Linked DNA regions of Kineococcus sp. NBC_00420. The protein of the gene in region 1 interacts with the protein of each later gene in a pairwise test. Links are inferred from orthologs where the notes say so. Each region holds a gene or a part of one and is shown in the gene's direction. Other genes may lie near its edges. The genes, in order: eno and rpe.

Region 1 (9,810 bases):
GCGGCCGGGAACGGGCCTACGCCTACTTCCTGTTCCCGCCGGAGAAGCCCCTCACCGAGACCGCGCACGACCGGCTCGCGACGATCGCCCAGCACACCGACCTCGGGTCGGGGATGGCGGTGGCGATGAAGGACCTCGAGATCCGCGGGGCCGGGAACATGCTCGGCGGTGAGCAGTCCGGGCACATCGCGGGGGTCGGTTTCGACCTCTACATGCGGATGGTGGCCGACGCCGTCGCCGACGCGCGCAACCAGGTGTCGGGGGCCGGGAGCGACGAGGAACCGGAACCCACCGAGGTCAAGATCGAGCTGCCCGTGGACGCACACGTGCCGCACGACTACGTGCCCTCGGAGCGGCTGCGTCTCGACGCCTACCGGCGGATGGCCGCGGCGAACTCCGACACCGACCTCGTCGAACTGCACGCGGAACTCGTCGACCGCTACGGCAACCCGCCGCAGCCGGTCCTCAACCTGTTCGAGGTGGCGAAGTTCCGCATCGCCGCCCGCAAGGCCGGGCTGCGCGAGGTGTCCCTGCAGGGCAAGCAGGTCCGGTTCGCGCCGATCGACCTGCCGGAGTCGCGCGAACTGCGCCTGAAGCGGCTCTACCCGGGGACGCTGCTCAAGCCCGCGTTGTCGGTGGCGCTGGTGCCGGCGCCGATGACCGCGCGGATCGGGGGCAAGCCGTTGCGCGACGCGGAGATGCTGACCTGGGCGACGGAGTTCGTGAACTCCGTGCTGCTGGACCAGCCGGCGGCGGTGGCGGCGGCCAACGCGCGCTGACCGGTCTAGGGCAGGAGGGCGGTCACGTCGATCGTCAACGAGGCGGGTCCGAAGGACAGCGGGACGGCGGCATCGCCGTCCCGCAGGACGCGATCGGCCCGGAAGACCCCGCTGTCGTCGAGGACGTGGACGCTGAGCGTGCGCTCCCGCGGGTCGACGATCCAGTAGTTCGGCAGCCCGGCCGCGGCGTACTTGGCCATCTTCAGCAGCAGGTCGTCGCTGCGGTTGGTCGAGAGCACCTCGACGACGAGTGCCGGAATATTGGTGAAGCGCTTCGTGCCCGTCTCGTCCTCACGAGCCCAGACCATGACGTCGGGGATGAATTCATCCCTCGCCGGCTTCCATGCCCAGGCGAAGATGGCGCGGTGGGTTGGCGGCAGCACCGCTCGCAGCATCACCACCAAGGCGAGGGAGATGTCCTGGTGGTCCAGGTCAGGGCTGGGCGTCACGATGGCGACTCCGTCGATGTACTCACGGCAGGGATCTTCCGGCAGGGCGTCGAACTGCTCCCACGACATGGGCTCGCCAGCAGGGAGTGGTGTGGCCACGGTCATCACGCTCGCCTCCTCAGGCCGTCGACACGAGTGTAGGTCGGCCACCTACCTCGGTGCACTCGTATCGTGCAGCCCATGAGCGAGACCCCGGCCGGATCCCGACTCCTCGACCTCGTCGCCGTCATGGACCGCCTCCGCTCGCCCGGCGGCTGCCCGTGGGACGCGCAGCAGACCCACGTGAGCCTGCTGAAGTACCTCGTCGAGGAGAGCTACGAGGTCGTCGACGCCGTCGAGAACGGGACGCGGGAGGAACTGCGGGACGAACTGGGGGACCTGCTGCTGCAGGTCGTCTTCCACGCCCGCGTCGCGCAGGAGTCCACCGACGAGCCGTTCGACATCGACGACGTCGCGGCGGCCATCGTCAGCAAGCTCGAACGCCGCCACCCGCACGTCTTCGCCGGCGAGGCCGTCGCCGAGGACCTGCAGGCGGGGTGGGACGCGATCAAGGCGACCGAGAAGGCGCGCGAGAGCGTGCTGGACGGCATCCCGTCGTCGCTGCCGGCGCTGGCCCGCGCCGACAAGGTCCTGGGGCGGCTCCAGCGCAACGGGCTGGACGAGACGGTCCCCGACGAGGGTGGGGACGAGGAGTCGTTCGGCCGGGAACTGCTGGACCTGGTCCGCCGCGCCCACGCGTCCGGGGTGGACCCGGAGGCGGCGCTGCGCACGGCCACCCGGCGGCTGGAGACGGCCGCACGGGCGGCCGAGCGCGCGCCGGCCTCTCGGTAGGGTCCCCGACGTGACGAACGTGCTGGCCATCGACATCGGCGGGACGAAGATCGCCGCAGGCCTCGTCGGGGACGACGGGACCGTGCGGCTGGATCGTGAGGTGCCCACCGACCAGACGAGCGCGAGCGCCGTCGCGTCGGCGCTGGAGGGCCTGGTCACCGACGTCCTGCGCTCGGCCCGGGAGCAGGGCCTCGAGGTGGCCGACGTCGTCGGCGTCGGGTCCGCCGGTCCCGTCGACACCGTGAGCGGCACCGTGCACCCCGTGAACATCGTCTCGTTGCGGGGTTTCCCGCTCGTCGAGCACGTCGCCCGGACCGCGTCGGACGTGCTGGGCCGCAGCGTCTCCGCCGCGCTGGCGCAGGACGGGCAGTGCTTCGCCGCGGCCGAGCAGTGGATCGGTGCCGCCGAGGGGTCGCGCTCGATGATGGGTGTCGTCGTGTCCACGGGCATCGGCGGCGGGATCGTCCTGGACGGCCGCATCCTGTCCGGCAAGACCGGCAACGCCGGGTTCATCAGCCACGTCGGGGTCGTCTTGGACGGGGAACTGCTGCCCGGCTCGGGCGCCCACGGGGTCGTGGAGTCCTACGCCAGCGGACCCGCGATGGTCCGCGCCGCCCTGGCCCGGGGCTGGCGCGCGGGCGAGCAGGTCGACGCGAAGGTCCTCACCACCGACGCCCGGGCCGGCGACCCGATCGCCGTCGACGTCATCGCCCGCGGGACCCGCGCCCTGGCGTCGGCGTTCCTGTCCACCGCGGCGCTCTTCGACCTCGAGGACGTCGTCGTCGGCGGGGGAGTGGCCTCGGCCGGTGACGTCCTGATGGAGCCGCTGCGCCGCGCCTACGCCGAGCTCGCCGTCTACCCGCACCTCGCCGACGTGCGGATCAGCGCGTCCGCGTTGCCCCGGATGTCCGGTCTCGTCGGGGCGGGTCGGCTGGGGTGGCAGACGCTCTCGCGGTGATCACCGTCCGAGCCACTAGGCTCGGACCGCAAAGCCCTGAACACGTCGTCGAGCATGTCGAGCATTACGAGGAGTGCGTGTGGCCACCATCGAGGCCGTCGGAGCCCGCGAGATCCTGGATTCGCGCGGAAACCCCACCGTCGAGGTCGAGGTCCTCCTCGACGACGGCACGTTCGCCCGGGCGGCGGTGCCGTCGGGCGCCTCCACCGGCGCCTACGAAGCCAACGAACGTCGGGACGGCGACAAGGGTCGCTACCTGGGCAAGGGCGTCGAGCAGGCCGTCGAAGCCGTCATCGAGGAGATCGGGCCGGCGCTCGTCGGTCACGACGCCCACGAGCAGCGGATCATCGACCGGGTCATGCTCGACCTGGACGGCACCCCCACCAAGAGCCGCCTCGGCGCGAACGCCATCCTCGGTGTCTCCCTCGCCGTCGCGAAGGCCGCCGCCTCGGCCGCGGACCTGCCGCTGTTCCGCTACCTCGGTGGCCCGAACGCGCACGTCCTGCCCGTGCCGATGATGAACATCGTCAACGGTGGTGCGCACGCCGACACCGGCGTCGCCATCCAGGAGTTCATGATCGCCCCGATCGGTGCGTCGTCCTTCCGCGAGGCGCTGCGCTGGGGTGCGGAGACCTACCACGCGCTCAAGGCCGTCCTCAAGGAGCGCGGTCTTTCGACCGGCCTGGGTGACGAGGGCGGCTTCGCCCCCGACCTGCCCAGCAACAAGGACGCCCTCGACCTGATCGTCGAGGCCATCGGCAAGGCCGGCTACACCGCCGGTTCCGACATCGCGCTCGCGCTCGACGTCGCCGCGACCGAGTTCTACGGCACGGACGGCTACGACTTCGAGGGCTCGAAGCGTTCCGCGGAGTGGATGACCGGCTACTACGAGGGCCTCGTGTCCGAGTACCCGCTGGTCTCCATCGAGGACCCGCTCTCCGAGGACGACTGGGACGGCTGGGTGCACATCAACAACGCCCTCGGCGGCAAGATCCAGCTCGTGGGCGACGACCTGTTCGTCACCAACCCGGAGCGTCTGCAGAAGGGCATCGACCTCGGCGCGGGGAACTCGATGCTGGTCAAGGTGAACCAGATCGGTTCGCTCACCGAGACCCTCGACGCCGTGGACCTGGCCCACCGCAACGGTTTCAGCACCATGATGAGCCACCGTTCGGGCGAGACCGAGGACACCACGATCGCCGACCTGGCCGTCGCCGTGGGCTCGGGTCAGATCAAGACCGGCGCCCCGGCCCGTTCCGAGCGCGTCGCCAAGTACAACCAGCTCCTGCGCATCGAGGAGGAGCTCGACGACGCCGCGGTCTACGCCGGCGCCAAGGCCTTCCCGCGCTCGGCCGCCTTCACCGGGCGCGCCTGACCGGATACCGGCAGGACACGGGAGAAGCTGGACCCATGGGTTCGCGACGACCGACTGCGCCTCGCGGCCCCCGCTCGGGCGGGACCGCGGGGCGCAGTGCTGCCTCCCGCCCCGGTCGGGGTCCGGGCAGCACCCGCCGCGCGGCCGGCGCCGCACCGGCCACCCGTCCCGCCGCCGCCGCCCGCGGTCGCAGCGGGGCCACGATGTCGGCGGCCGAGCGGCGGCGCACCCGCGGTCCGCGCGTCCTCGTGCTCTCCGTCGTCGCGCTGCTGCTCGCGATCTTCCTCGTGCCCAGCCTGCAGAAGTGGCTCGAGCAGCGGTCCGAGATCGGCCGGCTGAACGCGCAGATCTCCCAGCAGCAGACCGACCTCAGCGCCGCGCAGGCCCAGGAGCAGCGCTGGAAGGACGACGCCTACGTCATCACCCAGGCGCGCGAGCGGCTGCGGTTCGTGATGCCCGGCGAGGTCCCCTACGCCGTCGACGGTTCGACCGACGCCGACGAGGTACCACCGCAGCAGGCCGCGACGACGGTGCCGAAACCCTCCGCCGCCTGGTACGAGAACATCTGGGAGTCGTTGCGCCTGGCGGGCAACCCCGACAACGCCGCCCCGGTCAAGACGCCGGGACTCTCCGGCAGTTCCAGCTCCACCACCTCGAAGTGAGCCCGAAGTGAGATCGTCGTGACCGGTTCCACCCCCGCCACCCAGGCCGACCTGGACAGCATCGCCGAACGCCTGGGCCGGGTCCCGCGGGGAGTGGTCGCCATCGCCCACCGCTGCCGGTGCGGCCGCCCCGACGTCGTCGAGACCGCTCCGCGACTGCCCGACGGCACCCCGTTCCCCACGACGTACTACCTCGTCGACCCGACCGCCGCGGGTGCCATCAGCACCCTGGAGGCGGAGGGCGTCATGCGCGAGATGAGCGAGCAGCTCGCCGCCGACCCCGACCTCGCCACCGCCTACGCCGCCGCCCACGAGGACTACCTGCGCCGCCGTGCCGCTCTCGGCGACGCCGACGTCCCGGAGATCGAGGGCATCTCCGCCGGGGGGATGCCCTCGCGGGTGAAGTGCCTGCACGCCCTCGTCGGGCACGCCCTGGCCGCCGGCCCGGGGGTGAACCCGTTCGGGGACCAGACCCTGCAACGCCTCGCCGCCGACGGTGGCTGGCCCGCCGTCTGCCCGCACGGGCCGATCGCGTGAGCCGCCGCGTCGCCGCGATCGACTGCGGGACGAACTCGTTGCGCCTGCTCATCGCGGACATCGCCGAGCAGGGGTCCAGCGTGGAGCTCGAGCGCACGATGGAGGTCGTCCGCCTCGGCCAGGGCGTCGACCGGACCGGCGCGTTCGCCCCGGAAGCGTTGCAGCGCACGTTCTCCGCCGTCGACCGCGCCGCGGCGCTGATCGCGCGGCACCGGCCGGGGGCGATCCGCTTCGTCGCGACGTCCGCGTCGAGGGACGTCTCCAACCGCGACGAGTTCTTCGCCGGGATCCACGCCCGCCTGGGTGTCGAGCCCGACGTCGTCACCGGGGACGAGGAGGCCGCGCTGAGCTTCGCCGGGGCCACCCGTGAACTCGGCGACGACGGCGCTCCCTTCCTCGTCGTCGACCTCGGCGGGGGGTCGACGGAACTCGTCCTCGGGGCCCGTGACGTCGAGGCGGCCCGCTCGCTCGACATCGGCTCGGTCCGGATGACCGAGCGGCACCTGCACGACGACCCGGCCTCGCCCGGGCAGATCGCCGCGGCCCGCGCGGACGTCGACGCGGCCCTCGCCGCCTGCGACGTCCCGCTGGCCCGGGCCCGCACCCTCGTCGGCGTGGCCGGCTCGATCACCACGATCACCGCCGCCGCGATGGAGCTCGCCGAGTACGTTCCCGGTGTCCTGCACGGGGTCCGGCTCCCGCTCGACCAGGTCCGTGCGGCCTGCGACCGGCTGCTGCACGCGACCCGCGCCGAACGCGCCGCGATGCCCTTCGTCCACCCCGGTCGCGTCGACGTCATCGGCGCCGGCGCGCTGGTCTGGCGCACGGTCCTCGACCGTGTCGAGGCCGAGGCCGGGATCACCGAGGTCGTCACCTCCGAGCACGACATCCTCGACGGGATCGCCGTCGCCCTCGCAGGCCCCTAGCCGTACTCAGCCGGGAGGGGTCGGCAGCAACTCCCTCAGCTCGTCGGGGAGCGCGCTCTGCAGGCGCCGCGGCGCGGTGCGGCGCCAGGCCTCCAGCACGACGGAGTGCAGCTCGGTCGGGTCCGCGCTCGCCAGCGTCACCTCCACCCAGCCGAAGCGGCCGACGTGCGAGGCGACCCGGTAGGTCTCCGCGTCACCGGCGATGAGCTCGGCCTGGTCGGGTTTCGAGGCCTTGACGGAGGCGACGCCGTCCTCGGCGCGGAGGATGACGAAGATCTTCGTCCGCACCCGGAACGTCGCCGCGCCCCACGTCTCCTCCTCGACGGCCTCGGGCAGCTCCAAAGCCCAGCCGCGCAGGGTGTCGCTCGTCACCACGCGCAACAGCCAATCGCAGATCTGGCAGGGTGGGAAGCATGAGCACCGTGAGCGCAACGACCACCCGACGGATCGACGCGCCCGCCGAGCGCGTCCTCGCCGCGCTGGCCGACTACCGCGGTACGCGTCCCCGGTTGCTGCCCGAGCAGTTCACCGACTACGAGGTCGTCGAGGGCGGGGAGGGACCGGGCACCCAGGTCCGCTGGAAGCTGCACGCGACCAAGAAGCGCGTCCGCGACGTCCTGGCCGTCGTCTCCTCCACCGACCGCCACGCCCTCGTCGAGAGCGACGAGAACTCCTCGATGGTCACGACGTGGCGCGTGGAGACCGACGGTCCCGACGCCTCCGAGGTCGTCGTGACCAGTGAGTGGCGCGGGGCGAGCGGCATCGGTGGATTCTTCGAGCGTACCTTCGCGCCGCGCGGACTGGACCGGATCTACGGTGAACTCCTCGACAACCTCGCCGACGCCGTCGCCCGCTGAGCACCCCGCGACGGGTCGCCCCTTCCCCTCGCCCGTCCCGCCGGGGAGCGGCTGGCCGGGGGACCCCTCGGCCCCCGACACCCCGGTCGCGCACGACGCGGCGCAGGTGCGGGCGCTCGCCGTCACCGACCTCGCCGTCACCGACCTCACCGTCGCCGACCTCGTGGGGCGGGCCTGCGTCTGCCGGGCCTGCCCGCGGCTGGTGACCTGGCGCGAGGACGTCGCCCGGGAGAAGCGCCGCGCCTACCGCGACCAGCCGTACTGGGGTCGACCCGTCCCCAGCCTCGGCGTGGACGACCCCCGGGTGCTCGTCGTCGGCCTGGCCCCGGCGGCGCACGGCGGGAACCGCACCGGCCGGATGTTCACCGGTGACCGTTCGGGGGACTGGATCATCGCCGCGCTGCACCGCGCGGGTCTCGCGAACCAGCCCACGTCCGTGGACGCCGCGGACGGACTCGCACTGCAGCGCACCCGGATCGTCGCGCCCGTGCGGTGCGCCCCACCGGACAACAAGCCCACCACGACGGAACGCAACACCTGCGCGGGCTGGCTGGACGCGGAGCTGGACCTCGTGACCCCGAGCGTGCGGGTGCTGCTCGTGCTGGGCGCGTTCGCGTGGGCGTCCGCGCTCGGGTCGGCCCGCCGCAACGGGTGGGTGGTGCCCCGGCCGCAGCCGAGGTTCGGGCACGGCGCCGAGGCCGTCCTGCAGGGCCCGCACGGTCCGGTGCACCTCCTCGCCAGCTACCACGTGAGCCAGCAGAACACCTCGACGGGGCGCCTCACCGTCGCGATGCTCGACGACGTCGTCGGACGCGCGGCGCAGCTGGGAGGTTAGGGTGCACTCCGTGCCGAAGTCCCCGACCCGCGTCCTCGTCGTGGGGGGTGGCTACGTCGGGCTCAACGCGACGCTGCGGCTGCTGCACCGGCTGCGCCCGGGCGAGGCGGAGATCACCCTCGTCGACCCGCGCGGCTACATGACCTACCACCCGTTCCTGCCGGAGGCCGCGGCCGGCTCCATCGACGCCCGCAACGTCGTGGTCTCGTTGCGCCGCACGTTGTCGCACGTCGGGGGCGGGGCCGAGGTGGTCGCCGCCGACGTCGTGAAGATCGCCCACGGCGACCGCACCGCCCGCATCCGCTGCGCCGACGGCGCCGAACGCGACCTCGACTACGACGTGCTGGTCATGGCCCCGGGATCGGTCTCGCGCACCCTGCCGATCCCGGGCCTCGCCGAGCAGGCGATCGGGTTCAAGACCGTCGAGGAGGCCGTCCACCTGCGCAACCGGGTGCTCGCGCAGCTCGACCTCGCGGAGGCGAGCACCGAGGCGGACGGGCGACGTCGCGCGTTGACGTTCGTGTTCGTCGGGGGTGGCTACGCGGGGATCGAGGCCATCGCCGAGCTCGAGGACATGGCCCGCTACGCGACCCGCCTGCACCGCACGATCCGCCCCGCCGACCTGCGGTTCGTCCTCGTCGAGGCCACCGACCGGATCCTGCCCGAGGTCGGGTCGCGCCTGGGCCGCTACGCCGTCGACGTGCTGCGCTCGCGGGGCATCGACGTCGCGCTGGGCACCACGATGACGAGCTGCGTCGACGGCCGGGTCGTCCTCTCCGACGGCCGCGAGCTCGACGCCGCCACGATCGTCTGGACCGCGGGGGTGAAGGCGCACCCGCTGCTGGAGGCGACCGACCTCCCCCTCGACGAGCGGCGGCGTCTCGTCGTGGACGCCGACCTGCGGGTGCGGGGCGTGGAGGGGGCCTGGGGTGCGGGGGACAGCTGCGCCGTCCCCGACCTCACCCGGCCGGGTGGGTTCTGCGCCCCCAACGCCCAGCACGCCGTCCGACAGGCCCGCCGCCTCGCCGACAACCTCCTCGCCGACCTGCGGGGCAGGCCCACCACCGACTACCGGCACACCTACGCCGGGTCCGTGGCCTCCCTCGGCCTGCACAAGGGCGTCGCGCAGATCTACGGGGTGCGCGTGCGGGGCTACCCCGCGTGGCTGGCGCACCGCGTCTACCACCTGTCCAAGATGCCGACCCGCTCGCGCAAGGCCGGTGTGCTGCTCGGCTGGGTGCAGGCGGCGCTCTTCCACCGCGAGGCCGTGGCGATGGCGGCGTTGTCCGACCCCTTCGCCGAATTCGAACGGGCGGCGCGTTCCTGAGAGGATGACCCCGCGCAGGCTGCGACACCGTGGCCTGTCCAGGCCCGGGTGGCGTAACTGGTAGGCGCACGGGGCTTAAACCCCCGGGCCGTTCGCGGCGTGCGGGTTCGATCCCCGTCCCGGGTACTTTCGTGACTGATCCGTGATCGGTGCAGGGAACCACGGCAGCTGCTCGGCCGTTGCCACCATCACTGAAGGTCTGCTCCGGAGGGGAGCCATGGAGAGCAAGAACCCGGTCTTCGCACGCAGCAAGGAATGGAAGAACAACGGCTAC
Region 2 (9,716 bases), 3.7 Mb from region 1 along the record:
TCGTCCCGACCTCGAAGGAACTCGGTGTGTCCCAGGTGGTCTGGTCGCCCATCGCGCAGGGCGTCCTGACCGGCAAGTACGTCCCGGGCGGCAAGCTGCCCGAGGGCTCGCGCGCCACCGACACCAAGGGCGGCGCGGACATGATCAAGCGGTTCATGCGCGACGACGTCCTGTCCCGGGTGCAGGAGCTCAAGCCCATCGCGGCGGAACTCGACCTCTCGATGGCGCAGCTCGCCGTCGCGTGGGTCCTGCAGAACGAGAACGTGGCGACCGCGATCATCGGGGCCTCGCGCCCGGAGCAGGTGCACGACAACGCCGGGGCGGCCGGGAAGACGATCCCGCCCGAGGTGCTGAGCCGCATCGACGCCGTCCTCGGCGACGTCGTCGAGCGCGATCCGGCCAAGACCCACGAGTCCTCGCCCAAGCAGCGCGAGGTCTGATCCCCGCGCCCGGGCTCAGGACTCCTGGTGGGGGCGCTGGACCGGGGTGAACGCGCGGGTGTCCCAGGACGACCACGAGGTCTGCGGGGTCCGGGCGACGGGGCGGGTGGAGGCCAGGCGCAGCTCGGCCTCCACCCGTGCCGCCCGGGCGCGCGGGCGCACCACGGCGAGGTCGACGAAGGCGCCGACCACGGCCACGAGCATGAGGATCCACCCCACCGTCGCCACGTCGACGACGTCGAGGTCGACGTGCACGGCGAAGGCGAGGATCGCGCCGATCGTGAGCAGACAGCAACTGTTTCCGGTTCGCACGACCCCACCCTCCGCGGTCGCGGCAGGGAAAGCCGCCCCGGCTCACCCGCCCGCCGCAGGAGGGTCCCTCCCTGGGCGGCAGTGGCAGCACGCAGAGCCACCGGTCGCGACGGAGCGTGGCTGCGCGTCGTCGTCGACGGTCACCACCGGCCCGTAGACTCGACGCCGCACCCAGCCGTTCCACTTCCAGGGAGCCTCGTGGCGATCCAGCCCATCCGACTCTTCGGGGACCCCGTCCTCCGCCAGCGCGCGGAGGAGGTCACCACCTTCGACAAGGAGCTGCGGCAGCTCGTCAAGGACCTCGAGGAGACGATGCTCGCCGCCCCCGGGGCGGGGCTCGCCGCCCCGCAGCTCGGGGTGTCGCTGCGCGTGTTCACCTACAACGCCGACGACGAGATCGGGCACCTCATCAACCCCGTCCTCGACCTCTCCGAGGAGTGCCAGGAGGGTGACGAGGGCTGCCTCTCGTTCCCCGGGATCGTCGCCGACACCCGGCGTTCCCTGCACGTGGTGGCCAAGGGCTTCGACATGCACGGTGAACCGGTCACGATCTCCGGCTCGGAGTTCAAGGCGCGGGCCATCCAGCACGAGACCGACCACCTCGACGGCATCCTCTTCATCGACCGCCTCGACAAACCGCAGCGCAAGCTGGCGTTGAAGGCCGTGCGCGAGGCCGAGTGGCTGGGCCTGGAGACCCCCCAGATCAAGGTCTCCCCGCACGACACCTTCGGTCAGGCGAGGTAGTGCGCCTCGTCGTCGCCGGAACCCCCGACGTCGCCGTCCCCGCCCTCGACGCGCTGCTCGCCAGCCGGCACGAGGTCGTCGCCGTCCTGACCCGTCCCGACGCGGCCGCTGGTCGCGGCCGTCGCCACGCCGCCTCGCCCGTGGCGCTGCGGGCCCGCGAGGTGGGACTCCCGCTCCTGCAACCGGTGAAGCCGCGCGGTGAGGAGTTCCTGGCCCAGCTGCGCGAGCTGGCGCCGGACGCCTGCCCGGTCGTCGCCTACGGGGCCCTGGTGCCGCGCGCGGCACTGGACGTCCCGCGCTTCGGCTGGCTGAACCTGCACTTCTCGCTGCTGCCCGCCTGGCGCGGAGCGGCGCCCGTGCAGCGTGCGGTGATGAACGGTGACGACGTCAGCGGCGCCTGCGTCTTCCGGCTCGAGGAGGGGCTGGACACCGGTCCGGTCTACGCCTCGTTCGCGGATCCCGTCGGCCCGACCGACACGTCGGGGGACCTGCTGTCCCGGTTCGCGGTGCGCGGGGCCGCGTTGCTGGTCGGCGTGCTCGACGCGATCGAGGACGGCACCGCCCACGCCCTCCCGCAGCCCGCTGAAGGGGTGTCGCTGGCGCCGAAGATCAGCGTCGAGGAGGCCCGGATCGACTGGACGGCGAGCGCCGTCGAGATCGACCGCCGGGTCCGCGGCTGCACCCCCGAACCGGGCGCGTGGACGGCGTTCCGCGGCGAACGCGTCAAGGTCGGCCCGCTCGTCCCGGGCCCGGAGGACGTACCCGCGGGGCGCATCGTGGTGGAGAGGAAACGGGTCCTGGTGGGTTCTGCCCAGGGCTGCGTGGCGCTGGGCACCGTCCAGCCCGCGGGCAAGAAGGCGATGAACGCGACCGACTGGGCGCGTGGGATCCGGCCGGAGCCGGAAGAGGAGTTCTCGTGACCGGACCGAAACTGGGAACAGGTCAGCAGCGGACCCCGCGCACCGGGGTCAAGCAGGACCGCTTCACCCGCGTCGACGAGTCGCGCAAGGTCGCCTACGAGGTGCTGCGCGCGGTGTCCGGGGACGATGCCTACGCCAACCTCGTGCTGCCGAAGCTGTTGCGCGCCAGGAAGTTGAACGGCCGCGACGCCGCGTTCGCGACGGAACTCGCCTACGGCGTCCTGCGCGGTCAGGGCACCTACGACGCGCTGCTCGCCACGCTCGTCGACCGCCCCTTCGCCGAGCTCGACGCCGGGGTCCTGGACATCCTGCGGATGGGCCTGCACCAGCTGCTGGCCATGCGGGTCCCCGACCACGCCGCCGTCGCGACCTCCGTCGCCCTCGCGCGCAACGTCGTCGGTGGTGGCCCGTCCGGCCTGATCAACGCGGTGCTGCGCAGCGCCGCCGGCCGTGACCTCGACGCCTGGATCGCGGAGGTCGCGAGCACCGGTCGTGAGGACGACGACCTCGCGCTGCGCTACTCCCACCCGCAGTGGATCGTGCGCAGCCTGCGCGAGGCGTTGAAGGCGCACGGGCACGAGGCGGGCGAGCTGGAGGACCTGCTCACCGCCGACAACACCCCCGCCCAGGTCGCCGTGGCCGCCCTGCCGGGGTTGTCCGAACCCGAGGACCTCGTGGGTAAGGCGTCCTTCCTCGAGGTCGTCCCCGGCCGTTGGGCGCCGACGGCGGTCCAGCTCGTGCACGGCGACCCGGGCAAGTTGCCCTCGGTGCGCGGCGGACGGGCCCGGGTGCAGGACGAGGGGTCGCAGATCGTCGCCCTGGTGCTCGCCGCCGCGGACCTCGAGGGTCGCGACGAGCGCTGGCTCGACCTGTGCGCCGGACCGGGCGGCAAGGCGGCCCTGTTGGCCGCGACGGCCGCCGGGCGGGGGGCCTCGCTGACCGCGGTCGAGCTCGCCCCGCACCGCGCCGACCTGGTGCGCCAGGCCCTCACCGCGATTCCCGGCGAGGTCGAGGTCCGGGTCGGCGACGGGCGCACCGTCGGGGCCGAGGAACCCGCGAGCTACGACCGGGTGCTCGTCGACGCGCCCTGCACGGGCCTCGGGGCCCTGCGCCGCCGCCCGGAGGCCCGCTGGCGCCGGACGCCCGCGGACCTCGGCGAGCTCGGTCCGCTGCAGCGCGAGTTGCTGGCCTCGGCGCTGGACGCGGTCCGTCCCGGCGGGGTCGTCGCCTACGCGACGTGCTCGCCGGTGCTGAGCGAGACCCGGCTCGTCGTCGACGACGCGGTGAAGGCCGCGAAGAAGCGCGGGGTCCTCGTCGAACGGGTGGACACCCCCGCCGTCCTCGAGCGGGTCGTCCCCGGGATGCCTTCCGCTGCAGCGGGTCAGGCCGTGCAGTTGTGGCCGCACACGCACGGGACGGACGCCATGCACGTCGCGCTGTTGCGCCGCGTGGGCTGATCCCACCCGACGGGGGGCGGGGCCGGTGCGCCCGGGCGGCGGGGGCGTGGGAGGTTTCGGGGGTGAACTTCGCCGAGAAGGCCGCACGACTGCGGCAGCTGCACGCCGACCCCGAACTCCTCGTCCTGGTCAACGTCTGGGACGCGGTCTCCGCCACCGTCGTCGCGGGTGAACCGCAGACGAAGGCGCTGGCCACCGCCGGCCACTCCATCGCCGCCACCTTCGGCTACGGCGACGGCGAGCAGATCCCGCTCGACCTCGCGCTCTCGCTCGTCGAGCGCATCGTCGTCGCCGCCGGTGACCTGCCCGTCTCCGCCGACCTCGACGGCGGCTACGGCAACGCGGGGGAGACCGTCCGCAAGGCCATCGGCGTGGGCGTCGTCGGCGCCAACGTCGAGGACCAGCTGCGACCGCTGGCCGACTCCGTCGCCAACGTCGAGGCGATCATCGCTGCCGGTGAGGCCGAGGGTGTCCCGTTCGTCCTCAACGCCCGCACCGACGCGTTCGCCAAGGGCGGCGACCGACCCGCCGACGTCGTCCTGGCCGACGCCATCGAACGCGGCCGGGCCTACCTCGCCGCCGGGGCCACCACCGTCTTCGTGCCCGGCATGCTCGACGAGGACACCGTGACCCGGCTCGTGGGTGCCTTCGGCCCGCAGAAGCTGTCGGTCATCGGCTTCCCGAGCCTGCCGGACCAGGCCCGCCTCGCGGAGCTGGGCGTCGCACGCATCACCTACGGTCCGCTGACCCAGCGGGTCGCGCTGACCGCCCTGCAGGACGCGGCCCGCGGGATCTACGCCGGTGGCGGCATCCCCGAGGGCACCCGACCGCTGAACTAGTGACGCCGAACCGGTGACTTCGCTCCCGGATCGCCGGGAGCGGTCACACCCGTGAGCGCCGGTGGGCGAGGATGAGTTCCGTGACCTGGATCGAAGACCTCGCCCACCGCGCCGACGCCGTGCTGCCGGACTACGTGTCGGAGTACTACCACTCCTACGCCGGCGACGGTTCCTGCGGACGCGAGGGGATCGCCGACTGGAACGCGCTGCGGCTGCGGCCCAGCGTCCTGCGCGACGCGTCGATCCAGAGCACCGCCACCCAGGTCCTCGGGACGCCGGTCGCGGCCCCGATCCTGGTGGCCCCCATGGCCCAGCAGGTCGGTGCCCGCCCCGAGGGCGAGGTGCTGACCGCCCAGGGGGCGGCCAAGGCCGGGACCCTGCTCGGGGTCTCCACCAACACCGGCGCGACGTTCTCCGACATCGCCGCCCAGGGCGCGCCCTGGTGGTACCAGGTCTACGTCGCGCGCAACCGCGAGGCGACGCGCCTGCTCGTCCAGCGCGCCGCCGAGGCCGGGGCCGGGGCCCTCATCCTCACCGTCGACACCACCCCGATCGGCCGGGAGATCCCCGCGATCGACCCGCGCAACTGGCCCGCCGGCCCGCGCAAGAACCGCACCGCGAACCTCACCGCGGACGAGCTCGACCGCTTCGGCGCCGACACCGACATGGCCCTCGACCTGACCCCCGACACCATCGGCTGGCTCGCCGAGACCTCGGGCCTCCCGGTGCTCTGCAAGGGCGTGCTGACCGCCCGCGACGCCCGCCGCTGCGTCGACGCCGGGGCCGACGGGATCATCGTCTCCACCCACGGCGGTCGCCGCCTCGGCAACTCCGTCACCTCCGCGTACGCGCTGCCCGAGATCCTCGCCGAGGTGGGGTCCGAGGCCGAGGTGCACGTCGACTCCGGCATCCGCGGCGGAGCCCAGGCCGCCGCGGCGATCGCCCTGGGCGCCAAGGCCGTCCACATCGGCCGCCCGGTCATGTGGGGTCTGGCCGCCGACGGGGCCGACGGGGTCGCCGCGGTGCTCGCGACCTACCAGGCGGAGTTCGTCACCACCCTGCGTCAGATGGGCATCGGCTCCGTCCACGACCTCGCGCCGCGCGACGTCGTCCGCCGCTGACGCGGGGGGATCGTTGCCTCCCCGGTCCCGCTGGACGACACCGGGGAGGCAACGATCCCGAGCGCGACGGCTACCCTCGGCGGGTGTCGAGCACCGTGCAGATCAACCCCAGCATCCTGTCCGCGGACTTCGCCAACCTCGAGGCGGAACTGCAGCGGATCTCCACCGCCGACGCGGCGCACGTCGACGTCATGGACGGCCACTTCGTGCCCAACCTGACCCTCGGGCTGCCCATCGTCGAAGCGCTGCAACGGGTCTCGCCGATCCCGCTGGACTGCCACCTGATGATCGAGGCCCCGGACCGCTGGGCACCGGCCTACGCCGAGGCCGGCGCGGCGGGGGTCACCTTCCACGCCGAGGCCGCGATCGCCCCCGTGAAGCTGGCCCGCGAGATCCGCGCGGCGGGCGGTCGCGCGGGGATCGCGCTGCGGCCCTCGACGCCGATCGAGCCCTTCGTCGACCTCCTCGGCGAGTTCGACATGATCCTCGTCATGACCGTCGAACCCGGCTTCGGCGGGCAGAGCTTCCTCGACGTCACCCTGCCGAAGGTCCGCCGCGCACGGGCCGCGATCGGTGACCTCGACGTCCGGCTGCAGGTCGACGGCGGGGTCTCCGCGGACACGATCGAACGGGCCGCCGACGCCGGCGCCGACGTCTTCGTCGCCGGGTCCGCGGTCTACGGGGCGCAGGACGCGGCCGCCGCGATCGGGACCCTCAGGAACCTCGCCGCCGGGGCCTGCAGGCACTGACCGGGTGCGCGTGGCACACTGCCGCCAGCAGTACCAACAGCTAGACCGCACGACACGCGTGCTCCGGGGTCGGTGGAAGTCCGAGCCGGCGGTGACAGTCCGCGAGCCCCTGCTTCGGCAGGTGGTTGATCCGGTGGAACTCCGGGGCCGACGGTGAGAGTCCGGATGGGAGGCAGCGCGCGGTGTCGTCGGTGCGAGCCGTCGTCGCCGTCCTCTGCTGACGCGCGTGCCGGCCCCTCCGACGACGCCCGAGTCGACGGTCCGCTGCGGTGCACCCCTCCGGGGCTGCGCCGTCGCCGACCCGTCGTCGCCCCCCTGTGTGCACCCCCTCCGGGGTCCGTTCGTCGGACCGTCCGAGAGGCAGGAACCGGTGGTGGCACCAGCAGCAGAACTCGCCGCGATGCGACGCGCCCTCGAGCTCGCCGCACGCGGACCCACGCACGGACCCAACCCCCGCGTCGGGTGCGTCATCCTCGCCCCCGACGGCACGACCCTGGCCGAGGGGTACCACCACGGGGCGGGCGCTCCGCACGCCGAAGTCGTCGCCCTGCAGGCCCTCACCACCTCCGCCGCCGGGGCGACCGCGATCGTCACCCTGGAACCGTGCAACCACACCGGGCGCACCGGGCCGTGCAGCCGGGCCCTGCTCGACGCCGGGGTCACCCGCGTCGTCGTCGCGACCCCCGACCCCAACCCGCACGCCGCCGGCGGCATCGCCGAACTCGCCGCGCACGGCGTCGACGTCGAGGTCGGTCTGCTGGGGGAGGAGTCCCGGGCCCTCAACGAACGCTGGGCCACCGCCGTCGGCCGCGGCGGACCGTGGGTGACGTGGAAGTGGGCCTCGACCCTCGACGGGCGCTCCGCCGCCGCCGACGGGAGCAGCCGCTGGATCACCTCCGCCCCGGCCCGGGCCGACGTGCACCGGCTGCGGGCCGAGCACGACGCCGTCCTCATCGGGACCGGGACGGCGCTCACCGACGACCCCTCGCTCACCGTCCGGCGCGACGGCGTCGTCCGCGGACCGCAGCCGCTGCGGGTCGTCGCGGGACTGCGCGACCTGCCGCCCGGAGCACGACTCCTCGACGGGGACGCGGACCTGCTGCACGTCCGCACCCGCGACCCCCACGTCGTCCTCGCCGAACTCGCCGCCCGCGAGGTCCGGACCGTCCTGCTCGAGGGCGGCCCGGCGCTCGCGGCCGCGTTCCTCGCGGCCGGTCTCGTCGACGAGGTCGTCTGCTACCTCGCCCCCGCCCTGCTCGGCGCCGGTCCCGCTGCCGTCGGCGACCTCGGGATCCGGGGGATGCCCGACATCGCCCGCCTGCGGACCACCTCCGTCGACCTGGTCGGCGACGACGTCCGCATCGTCGCCCGGCCGCTCGGCCGTGACGTCCCACCGCAGTTCCAGCCCAGCCAGACCAGCCACGAGTTGCAGGAGGCCTTCGGTGTTCACCGGGATCGTTGAGGAGATCGGCGAGGTCGTCGCCGTGGAGTTCGGCGCGGAGTCGGCGAGGCTGACCGTGCGCGGTCCGCTGGTCGTGTCCGACGCCGTGCACGGGGCGTCGATCGCGGTGGACGGGGTGTGCCTGACCGTCGTCGACCAGCCCGAACCGGGGACGTTCACCGTCGACGTGATGCAGGAGTCGTTGGTGCGCAGCTCGTTGCACGACGTCGCCGCGGGACGGCGGGTGAACCTGGAACGGGCGATGGCCGCCCACGGCCGCCTCGGCGGGCACATCGTCCAGGGCCACGTCGACGGCACCGGCACCATCGCCGTGCGGACGCCGGGGGAGGCGTGGGAGGTCGTGCGGGTCGCGATCCCGACCGACCTCGCCCGCTACGTCGTGGAGAAGGGGTCCATCACCCTCGACGGGACCTCCCTGACCGTGTCCGGGGTGAGCCCCGTCGAGGAGCGCGAACCGTGGCTGGAGGTCTCGCTGATCCCCACGACGCTGGACCTCACGACCCTGGGTCGCAAACCGGTCGGCGCCACCGTCAACCTCGAGGTGGACGTGCTGGCGAAGTACGTCGAGCGCCTCAACGCCTTCGACCGCTCCGCGCAGGTGTCCGCGTGAACGCCCCGACGGTGGGTCTCGACCAGACCATCGCCGCGGCCCTCGATGCGCTGCGGGCGGGGAGACCCGTCCTGGTGAGCGACGCCGCCGACCGCGAGAACGAGGGCGACGTGATCCTCGCCGCGGAGCACGCCACCCCCGAGTGGGTCGGCTGGACCGTGCGGCACACCTCCGGGATGCTCTGCGCGCCCATGCCCGCGGAGCGCGCCGACGCCCTCGGGCTGCCGCGGATGGTCGAGCGCAACGAGGACTCCTACCGCACCGACTACACCGTCAGCTGCGACGCGGCGGCCGGCGTCACGACCGGCATCTCCGCCGCCGACCGGGCCCGCACCGCGCGCGTCCTCGCCGACCCGTCCTCGGCCCCCTCGGACCTGATCCGACCCGGGCACGTCTTCCCGCTGCGGGCCCGTCCCGGTGGGGTGCGGGAACGGCCCGGACACACCGAGGCCGCCGTCGACCTCTGCCGGCTCGCGGGGCTCGCGCCGGTCGCGCTCATCTCGGAGCTCGTCGAAGACGACGGATCGATGTCACGCTGGGACCAGATCGTCGCTCTGGGTGAGGAGTACGACCTGCCCGTGCTGACGATCGCCGATCTGCGGGCTCACCTGACCGCAGCTGCACCCGAGGGAGAGCACAGATGAGCGGGGACGGAAGTCCGGAGATCACCGTCGACGGGAGCGGGCTGCGGATCGCGGTCGTCGCCGCCCGGTGGCACACCGAGACCATGGACGGCCTCGTCGCCGGGGCGCGCCGCGCGCTGGAGACGTCGGGCGTCACCGACGTCACCGAGGTGCGGGTGCCCGGCGCGTTCGAGCTGCCCGTCGCCGCCTCCCGCCTCGCCCGGGCGGGCTACGACGCCGTCGTCTGCCTCGGCGTCGTCATCCGCGGTGGCACCCCCCACTTCGAGTACGTCTGCGACGCGGCGACCTCGGGGCTGACCCAGGTCGCGGTGACCACCGGCGTCCCGATCGGCTTCGGGGTGCTGACCGTCGACACCGAGGCGCAGGCGCTGCACCGCGCCGGCCTGCGCGGCTCGCGCGAGGACAAGGGCGCCGAAGC

The links.
Region 2: the proteins of eno (region 1) and rpe interact in binary tests that used the Escherichia coli proteins (3 or more experiments, as listed by UniProt). The link is inferred for Kineococcus sp. NBC_00420 from one-to-one orthologs.

The regions. Positions count from the first base shown.
Region 1 is NZ_CP107930.1:1,438,184-1,447,993, reverse strand. Bases 2,359-5,244 are described here. They hold eno (phosphopyruvate hydratase), read left to right. Parts: upstream 2,359-3,096; coding sequence 3,097-4,392; downstream 4,393-5,244. Other genes in these bases: OG218_RS07000 (DUF501 domain-containing protein), read left to right, coding at 5,073-5,244; OG218_RS07005 (FtsB family cell division protein), read left to right, coding at 4,428-5,054; OG218_RS07015 (ROK family protein), read left to right, coding at 2,359-3,017. Outside these bases: mfd (transcription-repair coupling factor), read left to right, coding at 1-779; OG218_RS07025 (Uma2 family endonuclease), read right to left, coding at 785-1,327; OG218_RS07020 (MazG family protein), read left to right, coding at 1,409-2,059; more of OG218_RS07015, read left to right, coding at 2,070-2,358; more of OG218_RS07000, read left to right, coding at 5,245-5,591; OG218_RS06995 (Ppx/GppA phosphatase family protein), read left to right, coding at 5,588-6,517; OG218_RS06990 (MmcQ/YjbR family DNA-binding protein), read right to left, coding at 6,524-6,892; OG218_RS06985 (SRPBCC family protein), read left to right, coding at 6,931-7,374; OG218_RS06980 (uracil-DNA glycosylase), read left to right, coding at 7,334-8,209; OG218_RS06975 (NAD(P)/FAD-dependent oxidoreductase), read left to right, coding at 8,211-9,536; OG218_RS06965 (Bax inhibitor-1/YccA family protein), read left to right, coding at 9,754-9,810. UniProt on the Escherichia coli protein: Catalyzes the reversible conversion of 2-phosphoglycerate (2-PG) into phosphoenolpyruvate (PEP). It is essential for the degradation of carbohydrates via glycolysis.
Region 2 is NZ_CP107930.1:5,122,484-5,132,199, forward strand. Bases 4,958-7,749 are described here. They hold rpe (ribulose-phosphate 3-epimerase), read left to right. Parts: upstream 4,958-5,916; coding sequence 5,917-6,582; downstream 6,583-7,749. Other genes in these bases: OG218_RS25050 (alpha-hydroxy acid oxidase), read left to right, coding at 4,958-5,833; ribD (bifunctional diaminohydroxyphosphoribosylaminopyrimidine deaminase/5-amino-6-(5-phosphoribosylamino)uracil reductase RibD), read left to right, coding at 6,956-7,749. Also shown: OG218_RS25020 (aldo/keto reductase family protein), read left to right, coding at 1-440; OG218_RS25025 (DUF6458 family protein), read right to left, coding at 456-752; def (peptide deformylase), read left to right, coding at 951-1,496; fmt (methionyl-tRNA formyltransferase), read left to right, coding at 1,496-2,416; OG218_RS25040 (RsmB/NOP family class I SAM-dependent RNA methyltransferase), read left to right, coding at 2,413-3,873; OG218_RS25045 (isocitrate lyase/PEP mutase family protein), read left to right, coding at 3,936-4,712; more of OG218_RS25050, read left to right, coding at 4,793-4,957; more of ribD, read left to right, coding at 7,750-8,044; OG218_RS25065 (riboflavin synthase), read left to right, coding at 8,025-8,654; ribH (6,7-dimethyl-8-ribityllumazine synthase), read left to right, coding at 9,295-9,716. UniProt on the Escherichia coli protein: Catalyzes the reversible epimerization of D-ribulose 5-phosphate to D-xylulose 5-phosphate.